Regions from separate parts of the Azospirillum argentinense genome, predicted to be linked through region 2. Evidence: riboswitches for the same ligand, from Rfam matches in the RefSeq annotation. Region 2 holds a riboswitch; each other region holds the start of a gene.
What was found. A riboswitch is a leader RNA that binds a small molecule or an ion and turns the genes downstream of it on or off. The one in region 2 is predicted to bind cobalamin.
Positions count from the first base shown of each region.

Region 1 (7,230 bases), on a different replicon from region 2:
GCGGCACAGCTCCGACAGGCTGCCGGTGCCGACGGACGCGGAGAGGCCGACCGCGCAACGCCAGCGCGCCGGAACGCCCTCGGCCAGAAGCGCGGCGGCGGCGCGCTCGCCGGCGGGGGAGGTCCAGACCTCCGTGGCGGGGTCCGGCTCCCCGGTGGTCAGCGCCCCCAGCAGCCCGGCGGGAGTCGCCGCGACGTGGGTCAGGAAGGCGTCGGCGTAATAGCCGCGCACCGGCCGACCGACCCTGCAACCAAGGCGGAGCGGCGCCCCTGTATCCTGCATCAGGCGGTTGGCGAAGCTGGCATCCTCGCCCCGGTGGGGATTGATCGTGAGGTCGAAGGCGCCGCTGAACTGCTGGCCGATCTCCTGGCGCACGGCGGTCACCAGCGCGTCGTCGGGCGCTCGCCCCTTCAGCGGTGGGAGGGTGACGCGCTGGTTGACGTAGGGGCAGAGGGCAAACGCCGCCTCCGCGTCCGGCGTCGCGAAAACGGTGATCCGGGCCAGCGGCAAGGCCCGCCGCAGCTCCCGCAGGACGCCGGACGCCCCCAGCACGCCCCCCACCCCGTCCGGCAGGAACACGCCGACGCTGCGGATCAGGTCGGTCGGGAAGGGCGGCGGTTCACCGGGGACGAGCGTGCGGCGGCGAACGGCGGGTCCGGAGTTCCGCAGCAGCGCCACCGCCGGGGCGGTCGAGGCGCCCCGCGCCGGCGGCACGAAGCCCCAGGTTCCCTCGGCATCCGGGCGCGCCAGCGGCTCCACCATGGCATGCTCAGCCCGCGAGACGGTCGCCGCGTCGGTCACCCAGGGGAAGAAATCGCGCAGCGGGAGGGTGCCGTTGCCGACCGCTCGGCCCGCCGCCTGCAGGGCGTCCCACCGACCGACCGCGCCGTCGTAGCCGTAATAGATTTCCTTGAACGCGACCTGCTCCCGCGTCGCGTAGGCGAAATGCTGGAAAACCAGCCCGCCCGCCGCCGTCTCCTCGTGCAGGAAGGGGTTGGCCGCGCCGAGTTCGAGGTCCGACCCGTCGGGCTGCGGGCGCATCAGCCGGGGCGGAACGTGCGAGTGCCAGAAATCCCCCGGCCGGTACCGCCAGGTGCGTAACCATTCGTAGGCGCGGTAATTGCCGTACTGGTCCAGCCGGTCGAGGACCAGGGACGGGCCGACGAAGAAGTGGCAGAGGTAGAGAGCCGCCGTGCGCGACGGCGAATCGAGGAACATCCGGCGCGCCCGGGTGATCTGCTCCGCCGTCCACAGCTCGTCCGCATCGATCTGCCAGAGCAGGCAGTCCTCCGTCATGGCGGCCAGCGGCGCGGTCACCATTTCCACCTTGCCTTGCCAGAACATGCCGGGCGGCTTGCGGTAGACCGACACGCGCCCGGGCTCCTCCGCGGCGATGCGGTCGAGATACTGCGACGTCCCGTCGCTGCTGCGGCCGTCGCGGTGAAGATCCTGCGGAACGCGCCCACCCCGCTGCGCGCACCAGGAGGAGTCGCGGACCTGCTCCGCCACCCCTTCCACGACGTGCCAATGCCAGGGGAAGGGCAGTTGGCGGAACACCTCCAAGTGGTAACGAATGAAGGGATCGCCGTTCAGCACGATGGTCAGGAAATGAACCGGTAGCATGCCCGCAACCCCGTCCTTCGCCCGTTGATCCGGCCTCGCGCAGTCCGCCGGACCTTGTCGGTTCCGTGGGAGCGGTGTCAAGGAAGCCGTGCGACTCCCCCGATGGGTCGCCATCCCCCTCTTGACGGCGGGGGACCCCGCCCCTACCCTGGCGCCGGTTATGGTTCCCCGCGCCCTCCGGTCGCGGGGCTAAGAGGGAAGCCGGTGCGCCGCCCCGCAGGGGGAGAAACGGTCAATCCGGCGCTGCCCCCGCAACTGTGAGCGGTGAGCGGCCTCGTCCTTTCCGTGTCACTGGCGCCGCCTGCGGGAACGGGCGCCGGGAAGGCCGGACGATGCCGCCTTGACCCGCAAGCCAGGAGACCTGCCGTAACCGAACGTACGTCCTCGGGCGGGGTGCCCCGGTGGTCGCTTGCCGATGTCCGGTCCGACGGCCGCCCGTCTTCCGCAAGCCGTCCCTCCGGTGCGCCCATCCAAGGGGACCAAGGGGGTTGCGATGCCGGTGCCTGCCAGCAACGACGCCCCTCCCAACGCATGGCAGACTCGGAAAGGGCATAGAGCATGCACATCGAACCCGGCGTCGTGGACGGCGCCAAGATCGCTCTCAGCTACGCGACGGCCGCCGGCGGCTTCGCGATGGCCGGCAAGCTGGCGCGCGACGACGTCCGCAACAACGGCGGGGTCGCGCCGCTGGTGCTGCGCAGCCTGATCGCCACCGCGCTGGTCTTCAGCTTCTTCGAGGTGTTCCCGCACCACCCCGTGGGCGTGTCGGAGGTTCACCTGATCCTCGGTTCGACGCTGCTCCTGCTGTTCGGCGCCGGTGCGGCCTCCATCGGCCTCGCCGCCGGCCTGCTGATCCAGGGCCTGTTCTTCGCGCCGTTCGACCTGCCGCAGTACGGCATGAACGTCACCACGCTGCTGGTCCCGCTGTGGGGCATCAGCCTGCTGGCGAAGCGGATCGTTCCCGACGCCACCCCCTATGTCGACCTGAAGTACTCGCAGGCGCTGGCCCTTTCCACCGCCTACCAGGGCGGCATCGTCGCCTGGGTGGCCTTCTGGGCCTTCTACGGCCACGGCTTCACCGCCGAGACCATGACGGAAGTCGCCTCCTTCGGCGCCGCCTACATGACCGTCATCATCGTCGAGCCGCTGGCCGACCTCGCCGTGCTGGCCGTCGCCAAGGCGCTGCGCCGCCAGAGCCAGGGCCCGCTGTTCAACATCCGCCTGCACCAGGGCGCCTGACCGGCGCCTCGGACCGGATGGTTCGCAGGAAGGGCGGCGGGGATGACCCGCCGCCCTTTTCCGTTTCAGGTCAGCGGACCGGTCAGATCACCAGCTCGCCCTTGCGGATCGCCGCGTAGCGGCGGTTCACCGCGCCCCAGTCGACGACGTTCCACCAAGCCGCCAGATAGTCGGCGCGGCGGTTCTGGTACTTCAGGTAATAGGCGTGCTCCCATACATCGTTGCCCATCAGCACGGGCACGCCCTCCATGGCCGGCGAATCCTGGTTCGGGCGGGCGGCGATGGCAAGCTTGCCCGACGACGGGTCGGCGGTGACGAAGACCCAACCGCTGCCGAACTGCCCGGCGCCCGCCGTGTTGAACCGCGCCTTGAAATCGTCGAAGCCGCCGAAGTCGCGCGTGATGGCAGCCCCCACCTCACCGTCCGGGGCGCCGCCGGCGTTCGGTCCCATGATGCTCCAGAACATGCTGTGGTTCGCGTGACCGCCGCCGTTGTTGCGCACCGCGGTGCGGATGCTTTCCGGCAGTTCCGGCACACGCTTCAGCAGGTCGGCCAGCGGCATCGCCTGAAGGTTGCCGTGGTTGGCGAGCGCCTTGTTGAGGTTGTCGACGTAAGCCTGATGGTGCTTGTCGTGATGCACGCTCATGGTCGTCGCGTCGATGTGCGGCTCCAGCGCGGCGGGCGCGTAGGGCAGCGGCGGCAGCGTGAATCCCTTGCCGCCCGGAGTTTGGCCAGCCGGAGTTTGGCCCCCTGTTGTTTGGGCCAGGACGAAGCGCGGCGCCACGGCCAGCACCAGCGCGGCGGCTCCGGCGGAGAGCAGCAATTGGCGGCGATCCAGGCGAACGGACATGAGACCTCCCATTGTGTGTTTCGTGCCGAACAGCGGGGAAGCGACAGCCTCAGTGCGCCCCGCGCCTCACTCAACAGGGCAATGGGCGTACTCACTCGGTACCGGCGTACGGAGCGCCGCCCGTTTCCTACAAGCGGGCCTTTCCAGCCGGCCCGGCGGACGCCGAGCGGGCCATTCCCATCGCCACGCTCCGCCAGCGCCCCAGATGGAATCGGGAGGGTGCGGCCGCCGGCTTCCGGATCGGAGTCACCGGAGCCGTCCCCGCCGCCTCATGGATGTTGCGGGCGCGGCGCTCCCGCAGAAGCAGGCGCATCACCTCCTCCTCCGTGACGGGGCGCCCGGCCCTGGCCGAGGCGAGGCTGGCGGTGTCCTGGAGCGCGGCGACCTGCGCCAGCGTGCCGGTCAGCCCCTTGGTCGCGGCGGTGTCCAGCGCTTCGCGATGAATGGCGAGGATGAACGGCTTCAGCCCGCGGTCGGGCGTTCCGTGCGGCGGTGTCGGCATGGCGGACGGGCTCCGGGGATTCGTTCGATTGGGTAAGCCATCATCCAACCGATAACGCCGCCGCGGCAAAGGCCCCTATGGATTAGCCCTGCCGGTTGCCGAACCGGCGGCGCGCGTCACAGCGTGATCAGGCCGTAGGCCAGCGCGGTGGAAACCGCCTGGATGGTGGTGGCCGCGTTGAGTTTGCGTCGGGCGGATTCGATCTGCTTCTCCACCGTCTTCACATGCGTGCCGAGCCGGTGGGCGATCTGCTGCGGGCGCAGGCCGACGGCCAACCACAGCAAGCACTCGCGCTCGCGGGGGGCCAGCGGGAGGGCGTCGCGCACACACCCTTCGCGCAGGCGGACGTCGAAGGCGTGGACGATGCCGGAAATCGCCCGGCTGTTCTCCCACCAGATTCGGTCGAACCCGGCCCAGGACAGGTGCGCCGCGCACAGGCCAAGCGCGCTGACTCCCAACCCGTTGTTGAAGCGCATGGGAAGCGTGACGCCCGTGGTCATACCGAAGGCCCAATCGATGTCGAGCGAGCGTTTGCCCGCCGGGCTGATCCCGTCCAAGCGGGAGGTGTCGCTCCACAGCAGGGGGGCGGTTTCCACCCTGGCCGCCCGCACGAACTCGTCGCACCAGTACAGCCCGCCGGACATCTTGGCGTCCATGTAGGCGCCGCCGAAGCTGGTCAGCATGATGTCGTGCGTGCGCCCGGTGTCGGCGAACGCTTCGGCGCCGTACACCAGGGCGGTGACGCCGAAGCCCGCCAGATGGCGGTGCAGCCGCGCCCACAGATCGTCCACGTCGGCCGCCTGCTGGAAGTCCTCGGCAGCCTCCCCCAGCACACGGCCGGGCATGTCGTGAGCGGGGGTCATGGCCGGCTTCCCATGCGGCGGAAACTCCAGAGCATCGTGCTCAGGTAAACGAGGAACAGCAGAAAGCTGCTTTCCATCAGCCCTTGCGGAGGGTGCCAGTCCATGGCCATGCCGTGCAGAAGCGGCCCGACCAGCGCACCGAAGGCGTACAACGTGCCGAAGGCGACGTTGGCGGTGGCGAGGTCGACGCCCCGGAAGCGGTCGGCCAGCATGGCCAGCGCCACGGTGTACAGGCTGCCGGCCGCGCCACCCCAGACGAGCATGGCGGCCATCAGCGCTTGCGGCACGTCCAGCGTGGCCGGCAGGATCAGGGGGACCGCCAGCCCGGCGACCCCGCAGGCGGCCAGCACCCCGGGCTTGCCGACGCGATCGGCGAGCGCACCGACCGGGATCGGGAACAGCAGCGCGCCGATCAGGAAGGCGCTGACCGTCCCCGCCGCCCAGTCCTCCGACAGGCCGGCCGTCACCGCGTAGACCGGCATCAGCGTGTAGGGGACCGATTCGAACAGCCCGAAGATCAGCGCCGTCATCACGGCGACGGAAGCGCTCAGCTTGGCCAGCGAAATCCGGGGCGCCCCGGTGATCCGCGGCGGCGCGGCCTTCGCAACGGTCAGCATGACCAGCGCGACGCCGACCAGCGCCTGGATCAGCAGGATCGTCGGCCAGCCCTCGGTTCCCGTGAGCGGGACGAGAGCCGCTCCCACGGCGGCCCCGGCGCAGAACGCGCTGGCGTAAAGACCGACGTTGAACCCCCGCCGGTCGTCCGGCGAGGCGGCGCTGATCCAGTACTCGGTCAGGCGGAACACCATGCCCAGGCTGCCGCCGAACAGGAAGCGCAGCGCCATCCACACATCCTGGTCGGCCGACAGCACGAAGCCGAGCGGGGAGAGCATGGCGACCACCAGCAAGGCTCTCAACACCGCTCCCGGGTCGAAGCGGCGCAAAAGTGTCGGCATCAACGGCGTCGTCAGCAGCCATGCCAAGGCCGGCATGGCGGCGTTCAGCCCGATTGCGGTGGCCGAGGCGCCCATCCGGTGGAGCGAAAGATCGACGTAGGCGTAGGAGGCCCCGGCCGCGGCGGCGGCGGCGGCAACGGTGGCCGATAGAACGGTCATCTTCAGATGGGCGGTCACAGTCCCCGGTGCCCCCTGCGTCATGGTGCGGTGGCGTGTTCCTGCCCGAAGGCTCCGGCTCCAAGGGAACCAGAGCCGTCGGCATGGCGCCAAAGCTGTAGATTATGCACAAAAACGCATTGGAGGTAGGGGTATGCGTTCGAACCATGCGGGAAAGGCATGGTCGGCGGTCGAACTTCGCCATTTCAGATGCCGCGGCGCGCGACGTCCGCCGAAGCCGCTTTCCGGCGATATCATGGCGGATGACGTAAAAGGTGACGTCAGAAGTTGTTGAGGAAGTTCACCACATCCACCAGACGGGCGCCGTACTGGTTCAGCGCCCCGGAGGCCGTCGCCCAGCCACCCGACTGGAACTCGCCGCAGTTGTTTGCCAGGCGCCCTCCGGGGTACACGCTGACCTGCCAGCAGCCACGGTTGCATTGGAGCACGACGAGGCCATGTTCGCCGTTGCTGAAGCGGACGTCGTGCTTCACCGGGTCGGTTGACTTGCCATCGCTGCATTTCCCGCCGTGATGGCTCGGCAAGGCGGTGGCGACGGTGGCGCCGCGCACCCGGCTGCTGTCCATGCCCTCCGCCATGGCCTTGCCCATGCCGACGCCGACATCCCCCAGCAGGCTGTTCGGCGCGGCCTTGCCGTCACGAAGATGCCGGGCCTGCGCCTGATCCTTCGCGCTTTCGGCCTTCTCCTCCAGAAGGATGCCCCCCGCCCAGGCAGGGACGATCCACATCACTCCGCACAACACAGCCGCAAAGACGCGCATCGTCCCCTCCATTGATCGCCCGTTACCTCAGACTGTCGATGTCGAGGGAGAAGGATGTTTTCGTCAGCGTCGTGCTGACGCCGGCGTCCTTGGGATCGACGCCCGCCAGCTTGCCCAGCAGGCTGAGGCTGGCCGAATGGAAACGGCCCGACGTCAGGACGCAGTCGTAGGTGATCGTGTCGCGGACCTTGAAACCATTGGCCGCATTCAGCGTGTAGGTGGCGGTCTTCCGGATCGGGTCGCCGGCTTCGGCGATCAG
Region 1 covers NZ_CP007797.1:201,097-208,326, reverse strand. The annotation lists gene ABAZ39_RS36375 (glycosyltransferase family protein) at 1-1,623, opposite strand, end outside; cobalamin riboswitch at 1,768-2,006, shown strand; gene ABAZ39_RS30230 (energy-coupling factor ABC transporter permease) at 2,182-2,862, shown strand; gene ABAZ39_RS30225 (superoxide dismutase) at 2,945-3,712, opposite strand; gene ABAZ39_RS33575 (hypothetical protein) at 3,840-4,214, opposite strand; gene ABAZ39_RS35220 (helix-turn-helix transcriptional regulator) at 4,331-5,077, opposite strand; gene ABAZ39_RS30210 (MFS transporter) at 5,074-6,210, opposite strand; gene ABAZ39_RS30205 (hypothetical protein) at 6,471-6,971, opposite strand; gene ABAZ39_RS30200 (hypothetical protein) at 6,994-7,230, opposite strand, start outside.
Region 1: it holds a riboswitch for cobalamin, as region 2 does, so the genes downstream of both, ABAZ39_RS30230 (energy-coupling factor ABC transporter permease) here and ABAZ39_RS15885 (ribonucleoside-diphosphate reductase subunit alpha) in region 2, are expected to answer to the same signal.

Region 2 (7,230 bases):
ACTTGCCGACGGTGCAGAGCGCGGTGTTGCCGGCGGTGACACCCGAAAGGGCCACGGATTTCTTGGGCTTGAAGGGGGGAAGCGCTGCCGTCTCGGGCGCGGTCATGGACATCGGGTGGTTCCCTGTTCGAGATCTGCCTGTCGGCGGACGGCAGGCCTGTCCGACCCGTCGTCTACCGACACGCGCATCATCGGAACGGAACCCCGCGCCGGGAATGGCTGAAAAGGTGGAGATTTGCCGAGGGGAACTTGCAAATTGGCAAAATTTGCGAAGACCGCGTCCGGATGTCGGCGCGCTCCACCGACTTCAGGGCGTCGCCGTGCCGGGCGCTTGCAGACGGTCGAAGGCGGCCCAGACGCCATCCGCCCCGTCCCACTGGCCGCTGGTCGCACCCTTGGAATATTCGGTGGCGCGCTGCTCGAAGAAGTTGGCGTGCTCGACCCCGTTCAGGATCTCCACCAGCCAGGGCAGCGGGTGCGGCTTCGCCGGCTCGTAGCCGCCGTCCACCGGCTTGAAATAGCCGTAGAGCGTCGGCAGCCGAAGCTGCGTCAGCCGCCAGTCGGCGATGTAGTGGACATAGGCGCGGATGTCCTCGGGCGTCATGCCCTCCACCGCGCCCAGCCCGAAGGCCAGGTCGATGAAGCGCTCCTCCAGCCCGACCATGGTGCGGCAGACGTCCAGGATGTCGTCGCGCACCGCGGGCGTCATCGCGCCGGTCTCGCGGTTCCATTCGTGGAACAGCCGGATGATGCCCTCGCAGTGCAGGCTCTCGTCGCGCACCGACCAGGTGACGATCTGGCCCATCCCCTTCATCTTGTTGTGGCGCGGGAAGTTCAGCAGCATGGCGAAGCTGGCGAACAGGGCCATCCCTTCGGTGAAGGCGCCGAACATCGCCAGGGTGCGCGACACGTCGGCCACCGTGCCGACGCCGAAGCTGTGCATGTAGTCGGCCTTGTCGCGCATCTCCGCATAGTCGCGGAAGGCGGCGAACTCGGTCTCCGGCATCCCAATGGTGGTCAGCAGCAGGGCGTAGGCGTCGATGTGCACCGTCTCCATGTTGGTGAAGGCGGCCATCATCATCTGCACTTCCAGCGGCTGGAAGATCGGCATGTAGCGCTTCAGGTAATTGTCGCTGACCTCCACGTCGCTCTGGGTGAAGAAGCGGAAGATCTGGGTCAGCAGGTTGCGTTCGCCGTCAGTGACGCGGTCAGAGGTCCAGTCCTTGATGTCCTCGCCCAGCGGCACCTCCTCGCCCATCCAGTGGACCTGCTGCTGCTTCTTCCAGTAGGCGTAGGCCCAGGGGTAGCGGGAGACGTTGTAGGCGGCCGAGCCCTGCAACAGGCCGACGCGGCCGGTGCCGATCAGGCTGACCGGGTTGATGTGGAGAAGCGAGCTCATGCGAAGGGGTCCGTGATGGCAAGGGAACGGGCGGCGGACGGGAGGGCCGACGATCACTGGCAGGCGAGGCATTCCTCGTAATCGGTGCGCGACGTTGCCTGGATCTCCGTCGTGCCCGTCGCCCGGTCCTTGCCAGCGAAGGCAGCGCGCTGCACCGACTTGGAGCGGCAATAATAGAGGCTCTTCAGGCCCTTCTCCCAGGCGGTCCAGTGCAGCATGTGCAGGTCCCATTTCTCGATGTCGCCCGGCAGGTAGAGGTTGATCGACTGGCTCTGGCAGATGAAGGGCGTGCGGTCGGCGGCGAACTCGATGATCCAGCGCTGGTCGATCTCGAAGGCGGTGCGGAAGACCGCCTTTTCGTCGGCGGTCAGAATGTCGAGATGCTGGACCGAGCCCTCGTGCTCGATGATCGACTGCCAGACCTCCGGCCGGTCGGCGCCCTTGGCGGCCAGCAGCTTCTCCAGATGCGGGTTGCGCACGCTGATCGAGCCGGACAGCGTCTTGTGGGTGTAGACGTTGGCCGGGATCGGCTCGATGCAGGCGCTGGTGCCGCCGCAGATGATGCTGATGGAGGCGGTCGGCGCGATCGCCAGCTTGTGGCTGAAGCGCGCTTTGACCCCGCGTTCGGCGGCGTCCGGGCAGGCGCCGCGCTCCTCGGCCAGCAGGACCGAGGCGGCGTCGGCGTCGCGGCGGATCTTGCGGAAGAAGCGCAGGTTCCACACCTTGGCCATGGCGCTTTCGAAGGGAATGCCCCGCGCCTGAAGGAAGGAGTGGAAGCCCATCACCCCCAACCCGACCGAGCGTTCGCGCATCGCCGAATAGACGGCGTTCTCCATCCCCTCCGGCGCTTCCTCGATGAAGCGGGTCAGCACGTTGTCGAGGAAGCGCAGCACGTCCTCGACCAGTCCCTCCTCGCCGTTCCACTCGTCCCAGGTCTCCAGGTTCATCGAGGCGAGGCAGCACACCGCCGTGCGCTCCTTACCCAGATGGTCCTTGCCGGTCGGCAGGGTGATTTCGCTGCACAGGTTGGAGGTGGAGACGCGCAGGCCGAGGTCGCGCTGGTGCTTGGGCAGGGCGCGGTTCACCGTGTCGCCGAACAGCAGGTACGGCTCGCCGGTCTGCATGCGGGCTTCCAGGATCTTCTGCCAGACCTGACGGGCGTTGATGTGCTTCAGGACGGCGCCGGTCTTAGGGCTGATCAGCGAGAAGGGCCTGTCGTCGCGCACCGCCTGCATGAAGGCGTCGGTGACGATGACAGCGTGGTGCAGGTTCAGGCTCTTGCGGTTGAAGTCGCCCGACGACTTGCGGATCTCCAGGAACTCCTCGATCTCCGGGTGGTGGATGTCCAGGTAGACGGCGGCCGAGCCGCGCCGCAGCGAGCCCTGGCTGATCGCCAGCGTCAGGCTGTCCATCACACGGATGAAGGGAATGATGCCCGACGTACTGCCGCAGCCCTTCACCGGCTCACCGATGGAGCGCACCCCGCCCCAATAGGTGCCGATGCCACCACCGTTGGAGGCCAGCCGGACGTTCTCGTTCCAGATGTCGACGATCCCGTCGAGCGAATCAGGCACCGCGTTGAGGAAGCAGGAGATCGGCAGGCCGCGCGTGGTGCCGCCGTTGCTGAGAACCGGCGTGGCCGGCATGAACCACAGGCGGGAAATCGCGTCGTACAGGCGCTGGGCGTGCGCCGCGTCGTCGGCATAGGCCGCGGCGACTCGGGCGAACAGGTCCTGATAGCTTTCCCCCGGCAACAGGTAACGGTCGTCCAGCGTCGCCTTGCCAAAGGCGGTCAGCAGGGCGTCCCGGCTGCGGTCGATGCGGATGACGGAGGGATCGGGCGGCGTCCAGCGCTCCGCCGGGGCACGACCGCCGGACCGCTCGGGCGTCCGGCGAGGCAGCGTCAGCAGGTTTCCGTGACGGTCGAAGCCGTTGGCGAAGTCCTGGGCAAGGTCTTGAGCGAGCGCCGGCATCCGTGATCCCTTGTTCTTGTGCGGCGGGAAGGCACGGGAGCACGACTTGCGCAAACGCGGACGGGAACGCCGCGCGGGGGCAAGCGCACCACCGGGACACCCCGCCCGTGGACGTTCATTCGGTTACGGCAGGTCTCCTGGCTCACGGGTCACGGCGGTTTCGTCTGGCCTTCCCGGCGCCGGCCCATTCCGCAACGGATGGGGGGCACCAGTGACGCTGAAACGACGAAACCGCTCTCCGCTCACAGTTGCGGGGGCAGCGCCGGCATTGCCGCCATTCCCCGTCCGGGGTGACGACGCACCGGCTTCCCTCTTAGCCCTAGATATTGGATATCCAGAGAACCGTAACGCAAGATGAAGTAGCGGGAAGCCCGCAGCCTGTCAAGCCATACGGATGGCGGGGGCTGCCTCCTCAGGGCCGGCGCGGAGGTTGGGCAAGCCACCGCCATGGGTCACCGCCCGCTCCGGCGCAGCCTCAGCCGAGGCAGCCGACCCGGTCGGTTCGCCGCCAATCGTCGATGATGGAGGCGTCACCCGCCAGCTTGGCGACCGTGTCCACCGCGTAAGTGCTGAGGGTAATCCGCTGCCCCCTCATGATGGTTGCCGACCCCGATTGCGGCAGCCGCCCGTCCTTTGTCCAACGCAACCGTTCCCGGGCGGTGATGCCCAACGCCTCCTCGATCTGACGGGGAGAGAAAGGGCGTTTCGCGATCCGCTCGATCGCACCGTCAAGGCCGGCCAGGGCTGCCGGAACGGTCGCCACGGCCTCGGGCTTTGGCGCAAGCGTCAGGACGTGGGCGTGCGCCGGTCCTTCGAGCGGTCCAAGCCGCTTCAGCGCCGAACGGATGCGCCGGCGCAACTCCCGTTCACGCGCCCTCAGGCCGAAGCATTCCTCCAGGCAACGCTGATGAGACACCGCCACCGTCCGCCCGCAAAGATGGATGTCCAGAAAACGACTTTTCCAAACGCCGGCGCCATCGGCAACCATGCTGCGGGTCCTCGATCAAACCGGAGGCTGGGCCACCGGATAAGGTTCGAACCGGCTGAGGCTTTCGTCAACCGTCACGGTGCGTCCGATCGGCGGAAAGGCGCGTTGCGGGCAGGATGGACGCTCACAGACCTTGCAACCGGCCCCGATCGGCGTGGCGGCGTCGGGATCGCCCAGCGCCAGCCCACGGGAATAGATCAGCCGGCCGGCGTGCTGGATGTCGCAACCGAGTCCGATCGCGAAGCTCTTCGACGGCGCGCCGTAACCGCTGCGGCCATGGACCACCGTGCGGGCGATCCACAGATAGGCCCGCCCGTCCGGCATCCGCGCCAACTGGGTCAGCAGACGACCGGGCGTCGAGAAGGCCTCGTAGACGTTCCACAGCGGGCAGGTTCCGCCGACACGGGAAAAGTGGAAGCTGGTGGCGGACTGGCGCTTCGACATGTTGCCGGCGCGATCGACCCGGACGAAGAAGAAGGGAACGCCCGGCATCCCCGGCCGCTGGAGGGTGCTCAGCCGGTGGCAGACGGTCTCGAAGCCGGTGCCGAAGCGCTGTCCCAGCAACTCAATGTCGTAGGCCACGGCCTCCGCCGTCTCCTGAAAGGCGCGGTAGGGCATGACCACGGCGCCGGCGTAATAGTTGGCAAGCCCGATGCGGGCGACCGAGCGGGCCTGCGGGCCGGAGAAGCGTCCCTCCTCGACCAGCCGGAGCAGGAGGGCCGGTTCCTGGTGGAAGGCGAGCTGGGTCGCCATCTGGAAGGCGCGGCGGCCAGGCTCCAGCGACCGGGCGATCCGCAACGTCCGGGCATCGCCGTCATACTGGCGCAGCGCGCCCTCCGGCATGGCCGTGTCGTCGGTCACCAGCGTGCGGATGCCGTGGCGGTCCGCCAGCAGCCGTTCCAGCCCGCGGTCCACCGCCCCGATCTCCAAACCGGCCTCGCCGAACAGCCGTTCCGCCGCGTCGTCCAGCGCGGCGATGTGGTTGTGATGGCGGTAGAAGAAGTCGCGCACCTCTTCGTAGGGCATCGGCGGCGGCCGCCCGCTGTCCGGCCCGGCTGGGACGATCCCCGAGGCGAGCGCATCCAGCCGTTCCGCGAGCCCGCGCCCGCGCCGGTGCAGCGCCACCAGCGCCCGGCCGACCGCCGGCATGTTGGTGGCGAGCGCCTTGATCTCGGCCATGGCGATGGTCTCGCCGGTTCCGGCCTCCGACAGGGCCTCTCGCAGATCGGCGACCAGCCGGGCTTCCTCGTCCTCCGAGAAGATCTGGACGTCGATGCCGAAGGCGGCGTTGATCCGCAGCAGCAGCGGCACCGTCAGAGGCCGCTGGTTGCGTTCGAGCTGGTTCAGATAGCTCGGCGAAATCTCCAGGATGCGGGCCAGGGCTGTCTGGGTCAGCCCCCGCTCCTCGCGCAGCCGCTGCAGCCGCACCCCCATGAACGCCTTGGCCATACCAGGAATCCCATTTGCAAAATTCGCCGACTCACTGAAAACACCTTGCAAATCTTGGCAATGTCAGCGGTCATCCAAACAAGCGGTCTGCGTATATTGCAAAGGACGCGGCTACCAGGCAAGTTCCGCCATCAGCAGCTTCAGGGTGCAAAGACACAGGGGCAAGCGGCGTCCGGCCGCTTGCCCCCGTGCGGACCACGTCAGGCGATGGTGGCGCGCAGGGTCTTGGCCGCACTGACCATGTTGGTCAGGGCCGGCAGCACCTCGGCCCACTGGCGGGTCTTGAGACCGCAGTCCGGATTGACCCACAGCCGCTCGGCGGGAATGCGCTCGGCCGCCTTCTTCATCAGATCGACGATGTGCCCTTCGGTCGGGATGTTCGGCGAGTGGATGTCGTAGACGCCGGGACCGATCTCGTTCGGGTACTTGAAGTCGTCGAAGGCGTCGAGCAGTTCCATGTCCGACCGTGAGGTCTCGATGGTGATGACGTCAGCGTCCATCGCCGCGATCGACGCGATGATGTCGTTGAACTCCGAATAGCACATGTGGGTGTGGATCTGCGTCTCGTCCGCCACCCCGTTGGCGGTGATGCGGAACGACTCCACCGCCCAGTCCAGATACGCCTGCCACTGGGACCTGCGCAGCGGCAGACCTTCACGAAGGGCGGCCTCGTCGATCTGGATCACGCCGACGCCGGCCTTCTCCAGGTCCAGCACCTCCTCCCGGATGGCGAGCGCCAGCTGGCGGCAGGATTCCGAACGCGGCTGGTCGTCGCGCACGAAGGACCAGTTGAGGATGGTCACCGGGCCGGTGAGCATGCCCTTCATCGGCTTGTCCGTCAGCGAGGCGGCGTAGGTGATCCAGTCCACGGTCATCGCCTTGGGGCGGCTGATGTCGCCGAACAGGATCGGCGGCTTCACGCAGCGCGAGCCATAGGACTGCACCCAGCCCGACTGGCTGAAGACGTAGCCATCGAGCTGCTCGCCGAAATACTCGACCATGTCGTTGCGCTCGGCCTCACCGTGAACCAGCACGTCGAGGCCCAGCGCCTCCTGCTCGCGCACGCTCCGCGCGATCTCGCCGCGCATCGCCTCGGTGTAGGCCACCGCGTCGATCGTCCCGGCCTTGAACTGGCTGCGCGCCTGACGGATCTCCTTGGTCTGCGGGAAGGAGCCGATGGTGGTGGTCGGGAACGTCGGCAGATTCAGGCGGGCGGCCTGCTTGGCGGCGCGCTCGGCGAAGGCGCTCTTGCGCCGTCCGAGCTGGGCGTCGATGGCGGCAACCGCCGCCTTCACCGCCGGGTTGTTGACCCGCGGCGAATGGCGGCGCGCTTCGATGGCGGTGCGGTTGGCCTCCAACTCGGCCGCGACGGCGGCACGGCCCCTATCCCATCCCGGGGTCAGCGCGGTCGCCAGAACCCG
Region 2 covers NZ_CP007794.1:363,443-370,672, reverse strand. The annotation lists gene prpC (bifunctional 2-methylcitrate synthase/citrate synthase) at 1-106, opposite strand, end outside; gene ABAZ39_RS15890 (ribonucleotide-diphosphate reductase subunit beta) at 308-1,399, opposite strand; gene ABAZ39_RS15885 (ribonucleoside-diphosphate reductase subunit alpha) at 1,453-3,372, opposite strand; cobalamin riboswitch at 3,483-3,734, opposite strand; gene ABAZ39_RS33075 (hypothetical protein) at 3,848-4,360, opposite strand; gene ABAZ39_RS15875 (short-chain fatty acyl-CoA regulator family protein) at 4,376-5,809, opposite strand; gene metE (5-methyltetrahydropteroyltriglutamate--homocysteine S-methyltransferase) at 6,010-7,230, opposite strand, start outside.

Region 3 (7,230 bases), 800 kb from region 2:
GGCCCCGCCGATGCGGCGGCGGAACAGGCTGGGCAGCGGAACGCCCTCCAGCCCCTTGCCGTAGGCGTGGCAGCTTCCCTCCAGATAGGCGGCGCCGAAGTCGGCCCGCACGCTCCAGTCTCCGCGCGCGATCATGCCGGGCAGCGCCGTGCCGTAGGCGCCGGGTGCGGCGCCGAAGACCCGCGCGCTGGCCCAGCGCTCGGCCTCCGCCGCCGGGGTGCCGCCGGTTTCCAGCTCGGCTCGGTCGGTGCGGAGCGCGGCGGCGATGGGGTTCACGTCCTCCGGTTCGTCCTCCGCCATCACGGCGCGGACGGCCTGGTCGAACAGGGCGATCTGCTGCGGGAAGACGTCGCGGAACAGGCCGGAGATGCGCAGCGTCACGTCCACCCGCGGCCGGCCGAGGACGGAGGCCGGCATCACCTCGAAGCCGGTGACCCGCCCGGAGCCGTTCTCCCACAGCGGGCGCACGCCGAGCAGGGCCATGGCCTGAGCCAGCTCGTCGCCGCCGGTGCGCATGGCCGGGGTGCCCCAGCAATCCACCACCAGCCGCTTCGGCCAGTCGCCGTGGTCCTGCAGATAGCGGGTGATCAGCGCGTCCGCCGCCTGCCAGCCCAGCGTCCAGGCGGTCGGCGTGGGCACGCCGCGCGGATCGAGCGCGTAGAGGTTCCGCCCGGTGGGCAGCGTATCCGCCCGCCCCCGCGCCGGGGAGCCGCCGGGGCCGGGCTTGACGAAGCGCCCGTCCAGCCCGGCCAGCAGGGCGATCATCTCCGCCTCGCCGCAGGCGTCCAGCGCCGGGGCGACGTCCTCGGCCGTGGCGAAGCGCGCGACGGCGGCGAGCAGGCGGGCGCGGCGCTCCGGCTCCGGCGTGGTGCCGAAGACGTGCAGCCCGTCGCGGATCTGCATCTCCTTGATGTCGCAGAGATGGGCGTCGAGGCGGCTGAGGATGGCGTCGGGGTCGTCGTCGGGCCGCAGGTTGCAGTCGGCGGCGACGCCGGATGTCCAGGCCAGATCGAGGATGGTCTGGCGCAGCGTGCCCAGCCGCCGCGGGTCCAGCCCGGTCGCCATCGAATATTCGTCGATGGCCGTTTCAAGTGCGGCGAGGTCGCCGTGCAGCCCGGCCTCGACCGGCGGCGGGGTCAGGTGGCCGATCAGGACCGCGCCCAACCGGCGGCGCGCCTGCACCCCCTCTCCGGGGTTGTTGACGATGAAGGGGTAGAGGCAGGGCAAGGGACCGGCGACGATCTCCGGCCAGCAGTCGGCGGACAGGGCGACGGCCTTGCCCGGCAGCCATTCCAGCGTCCCGTGCGCGCCCACCTGCACCAGCGCGTGGATGCCCAGGACATGGCGGAGCCAGAGGTGGAAGGCGAAGTAGCCGTGGCTGGGCGGCGTCTCCGGGTCGTGGTGCTGGGTGGTGGTCAGCGGACCGTGGCCGCGGCTCGGCTGCACGGCGACGGCGACGTTGCCGCAGGCCAGCACCGTGAAGCGGAAGGCGGTGCCGTCGGAACGTGGGTCGGCCTCCTCGTCGCCCCAGGTGGCGGCGATGCGGGCGCGGGTCTCGGCGGGGACGAGGCGGCGGTAGTCCTCAAAGCTCAGCGCGGCGGTACTCCCGCCGGTCAGCGTCTCCATCAGGGCGGCGGGGCCGTCGGGAAGCCCGTCGAGCCCATAGCCCTCGGCGCGCAGCCGTTCCAGAATGCCGACGACGCTCGCCGGGGTGTCGAGGCCCACCGCGTGGCCGATGCCGCCGCCCGGCCCCGGATAGTCGGACAGCACCAGCGCCAGCTTGCGCCCGGCCCTTGGCGTGGCGCCCAGCCGCACCCAGGCGGCGGCCAGATCGGCGGCGAAGGCCACCCGGTCGGGCACCGGGCGGATCAGCGTCGGAGCGAACTCCAGGTCGGGGTCCAGCGCCCCTTCGGCCTTGAAGGCGATGGCACGGGTCAGGATGCGCCCGTCCATCTCCGGCAGCACAACGTTCATGGCGAGGTCGGATGGCCCCATGCCGCGGGCGGAGCCGCGCCAGCCCTCCTCGGGCGTGGTGGACAGCACGGCCTGAAGCACCGGCGTGCCGTTGGCTTCCAGTGGCGACCCGTCCTCGCGCGCCGCCGAGAAGCCGGTCAGGTTCATCACGACGGCGGCGTCGCGGGCGGTCAGGGTGGCGCGCATCCAGGCGGCGCAGTCCGGTTCCTTCAGGCTCGCCACGAACAGCGGCAGCGGGGCGAGGCCGCGCGCGGCCAGCGCGTCGCACAGCGCGTGCACCGGCTCCAGGTCGCCGGCCAGCAGGTGGGAGCGGTAGAATACGACCGGCGCGCAGGGGCCGGTGACGTGGCCGGACCAGCCCTCATAGACGCCAAAGCGCGGCACCGGCGCCGGTTCGCGCCAAGGGCGGTCCTGCCCGGCCAGCGTGGCGGCGTAGGCCAGCAGGTTGGCCATGTTGTCCGGCCCGCCTTCGGTGAATCCACGCCACAGCCGTTGCGCCGCCTCCGCCGGAACGGTGCCGTAGCCCTCCAGGGCGGGGTTCGGCTGGGCGCAGCCGGGCAGCACGGCCAGCGCCACCCCGGACTCCCGGCAGGCGGCGGCGACATGGTCCAGCCCGTAGCGCCAATAGCCCGCCCCGCCGAGCAGCCGCAGAACGACCAGCTTCGCCTTGCGGATCACGGACTCGACGTAAAGGTCCACCGACAGCGGGTGCCCCAGCCGCGCGAGATTCGCCAGCCGCAGGGTGGGCAACGTGTCGCGATGGCGCTTCCAGCAGGCGGCGAGCGCCGTCAGATCGCTGTCGGAGAAGGACAGGACGACGAGGTCCGCCGGGCTCTGCCCCAGATCCACGGCCTGGGGGCCGGCGTCGAGGTCTTCCTGGCGGGCGGCGAGTAGGTGCATGGCGAAAGTGCTTTACGAAAATCCCCTCTCCCCTCTGGGGAGAGGGTTAGGGTGAGGGGGTTGCGCGTGGCGGAACGCCCGGCGTAAGCGCAACCCCCTCACCGGCCCTGCGGGCCACCCTCTCCCCAGAGGGGAGAGGGTTGTGAAGGCTAAAAATCACCCCAGCGCCGCGGACACGGCGTCGCGGTCCAGGCCCGTCTCGCCGATCACCACCAGACGGCTGCGGCGCGGCTCGTCGGGCTTCCAGAAGCGGTCGAAATGGGTCTGGATGCGCGTTCCCACGCCCTGCACCAGAAGGCGCATCGGCTTGCCCGGCACGTCGATGAAACCTTTCAGGCGCAGCACGCCATGGGCGGCGGCGACCCGCTCCAGCGTCTTCGCCAGCGCCGCCGGGTCGGGTTGCGGGCCGAGTTCCACGACGAAGCTGGTGAAGTCGTCGTGGTCGTGGCCCTCCTCCTCGTCATGGTGGCTGGGGCGGTTGGCGAGGTCGTCCTCGGCCCCGGCGCCGACGCCGAGAAGCACCACCGGATCGACCCTGCCGTTGCTGGCGCGCAGGATCTTGGCCTCGCGCCCAGCCCCGCCCTCAGCCATGCCGCCCTCGGCCATGGCGGCGCGGATCAGGTCCTCGACCTTGGCCAGATCGGCGGCATCCACCAGATCGGTCTTGTTCACCACGATCAGGTCGGCGCAGAGGAGCTGGTCCTCGAACACCTCCTCCACCGGGGTCTCGTGGTCGAGTTGCCCGGCCTCGGCGGCCTGGGCGGCCAGCGCCGCCGGATCGGGGGCGAAGCGGCCCTCCGCGGCGGCGGCGGCGTCGACCACCGCGACCACCCCGTCCACCGTCACCCGGGTCTTGATCGCCGGCCAATGGAAGGCCTGGACGAGTGGCTTCGGCAGGGCGAGGCCGCTGGTCTCGATGATGATGTGTTCCGGCGGCTGCGGGCGGGACAGCAGCTTCTCGATGGCCGGGACGAAATCGTCGGCGACGGTGCAGCACAGGCAGCCGTTCGCCAGCTCGATCACGTCATCCTCGGTGCAGGTCGGATCGCCGCAGGCGCGCAGGATTTCGCCGTCGATGCCGACGTCGCCGAACTCGTTGATGATCAGCGCCAGACGGCGCCCGCCGGCCTGCTCCAGCAGGCTGCGGATCAGCGTCGTCTTCCCGGCGCCGAGAAAGCCGGTGATGACGGTGGCCGGGGTCTTTCCGGCGGTCAGCGGGCCGGTGGTCATGATCTGGCTTCCTTGTCTCCGCCACACCCGGCGGATTGGATGAGTGTCGGTCCGGCGGCAGGTTTCCTGGCTTGCGGGTCGTCGTCGCGCCTCCCGCCTTCCCGGCCTGTCGGCCCGTGGCATGTCCGGAGGCCGACTCGCCGCACACAGTTGCGGGGGCAGCCGCGGCCTTGGACCCCATCCGGGTCCGCACCGCATTCCCTATTATCCCCGCGCCTTCACGGCGGCCGGGGCACCGTCGGAGGCGCAGAATTGCAGGCGGACCCCCGATTTGCAAGCGGCCATTTGGCGCCCGGAAACCGTGTCGCCGAACCCGGAGCGCTTCGCCCATGCCGCCGTCGGTGTGTCGGAAGATCGGTACAGTCTGTCTGGAAAGCTGACACTCCGGACGGTATGGGACGCCCACGGTCTCATAGGGGGAAATAAACGATTTCAAGGGCTTGTTCGAATCTTCCGCAGTTGGCATGTTCTGTGCTTATATCAGCCTAACCAAAAACGCGGACCGGCAGACGACGCGGACGAACAGGGAGGGAAAAACGGCACCCATGGCCGACGACATCATTCTGGAAGCGCGTGGACTCTCGAAGGAGTTCAAGGGCTTCATCGCGGTGAAGGAGGTGAATCTCCAGGTCCGCCGCGGCACCATCCACGCGCTGATCGGCCCGAACGGCGCCGGCAAGAGCACGGTCTTCAACCTGCTGACCAAGTTCCTGACGCCGACGCGTGGCCAGATCCTGTACAAGGGGCGCGACATCACCGCCATGAAGCCCGCCGACGTGGCGCTGCTCGGCATGGTGCGGTCGTTCCAAATTTCCGCGGTCTTCCCGCACCTCAGCGTGCTGGAGAATGTCCGCGTCGCGCTGCAGCGCCCGCGCGGCACCAGCTTCCATTTCTGGAAGCCCGAGGCCAGCCTGCACGACCTGCACGACCGCGCCGAGGAACTGATCGAGGCGGTGAACCTGACCCCCTGGGCCGGCCACACCGCCGCCGAGTTGCCCTACGGCCGCAAGCGCGCGCTGGAGATCGCCACCACGCTGGCGCTCGACCCGGAGGTGATGCTGCTCGACGAGCCGCTGGCCGGCATGGGCCACGAGGACATCGAAGGCACCGCCGCGCTGATCAAGCGCGTCTCCGCCGACCGCACCATCCTGATGGTGGAGCACAACCTGTCGGTCGTCGCCCACCTGTCGGACACCATCACCGTGCTCCGCCGCGGCGAGATCCTGGCGGAGGGCGCATACGACGTCGTATCGCGCAACCCGCAGGTCATGGAAGCCTACATGGGGACGGGTGAGGTGGGCCATGCCTGACGGCGCGAATGTGAAAACGGCCATGCTGGAGATCCGCGACCTCCAGGCCTTCTACGGCGAAAGCCACGTGCTGCACGGCGTCAACATCGACGTGCGCCAGGGCGAGGTGGTGACCCTGCTGGGCCGCAACGGCGCCGGCAAGACGACGACCATGCGCTCGATCATGGGCATCGTCGGCAAACGCAACGGTTCGATCCGCTTCCAGGGCAAGGAGCTGATCGGCATGGCGCAGCACAAGATTCCCCGCCTCGGCATCGGCTACGTGCCGGAGGAGCGCGGCATCTTCGCCTCGCTCAGCGTGGACGAGAACCTGATGCTGCCGCCGGTGGTCAAGTCGGGCGGCATGACGGTGCCGCAGATCTACGAGCTGTTCCCGAACCTGCAGGGCCGCGGCACCACCCAGGGCACGCGCCTGTCGGGCGGCGAGCAGCAGATGCTGGCCATCGCGCGCATCCTGCGCACCGGCGCCGACCTGATCCTGCTCGACGAGCCGACCGAGGGGCTTGCCCCCGTCATCATCGAGCAGATCGGGGTGGCGGTGCGCAAGCTGAAGCAGCGCGGCTTCACCATCGTGCTGGTGGAGCAGAATTTCCGCTTCGCCGCGACCATCGCCGACCGCCATTACGTGATGGAGGAAGGCCATGTCGTCGACATGATCCCCAACGACCAGCTCGCCCAGAACATGGACAAGCTCCACACCTATCTGGGTGTCTGACCAAATCACCCCCTCTGCCGAAAACACGCAAAACAAAGCCAATCGAAGGGAGTTCGAAATGCTCAAGACGTTGCTTTGCGGGACCGCATTGCTGGCGCTGACCGCCGGGGCCGCGCACGCCCAGGTCTCCAACAACGTGATCAAGATCGGCGTGATGAACGACCGGTCCGGCATCTACGCCGACCTCGCCGGCGAAGGCTCGGCCATCGCCGCCCGTCTCGCGGCCGAGGAGTTCGGCGGCAAGATCGCCGGCGCGCCGATCGAGATCGTCGTCGCCGATCACCAGAACAAGGCCGACATCGCCGCCAACACGGCGCGCGAGTGGATCGACGCCGGCAACGTGGACGTCATCGCCGACGTGCCGAACTCCGCCGCCGCGCTGGCCGTCCAGGGCATCACCAAGGACAAGAAGCGCATCTTCCTGATGTCCGGTCCGGGCTCGACCGACCTCAGCGGCAAGTCCTGCAGCCCCTACGGCTTCCAGTGGACCTACGACAACTACGCCATGGCCGCCGGCACCGCCCGCGCGCTGGTCGAGCAGGGCAAGAAGAACTGGTACTTCATCACCGCGGACTACGCCTTCGGCCACTCGCTGGAGGATGAGACCTCGAAGATGGTCAAGCAGCTCGACGGCAAGGTCGCGGGCAACGTCCGCCATCCGCTGGGCAACGCCGACTTCTCGTCCTACCTGCTCCAGGCCCAGGCCTCCAAGGCCGACGTGATCGGCCTCGCCAACGCGGGCGGCGACGCCACCAACGCCGTCAAGCAGGCGTCGGAGTTCGGCATCACCCAGTCGGGCCAGAGCCTCGCCGGCCTGCTGCTGTTCATCAGCGATGTCCACGCGCTGGGCCTCCAGGCCTCCCAGGGCCTGCTGCTGACCACCGGTTTCTACTGGGACATGGACGAGCAGACCCGCGAGTGGACGAAGAAGTTCGAGGCCAAGGCCGGCCGCAAGCCGACCATGGTCCAGGCTGGCGTCTACTCCGCCGTCCGCCACTACCTGAAGGCGGTCGAGGCGGTCGGCTCCGACGATCCGGACAAGGTCGCCGCCAAGATGCGCGAGACCCCGGTCGCCGACATGTTCACCAAGAACGGCAAGAT
Region 3 covers NZ_CP007794.1:1,159,870-1,167,099, reverse strand. The annotation lists gene cobN (cobaltochelatase subunit CobN) at 1-2,874, opposite strand, end outside; gene cobW (cobalamin biosynthesis protein CobW) at 3,031-4,104, opposite strand; cobalamin riboswitch at 4,144-4,359, opposite strand; gene ABAZ39_RS19435 (ABC transporter ATP-binding protein) at 4,650-5,414, shown strand; gene ABAZ39_RS19430 (ABC transporter ATP-binding protein) at 5,407-6,129, shown strand; gene ABAZ39_RS19425 (ABC transporter substrate-binding protein) at 6,188-7,230, shown strand, end outside.
Region 3: it holds a riboswitch for cobalamin, as region 2 does, so the genes downstream of both, cobW (cobalamin biosynthesis protein CobW) here and ABAZ39_RS15885 (ribonucleoside-diphosphate reductase subunit alpha) in region 2, are expected to answer to the same signal.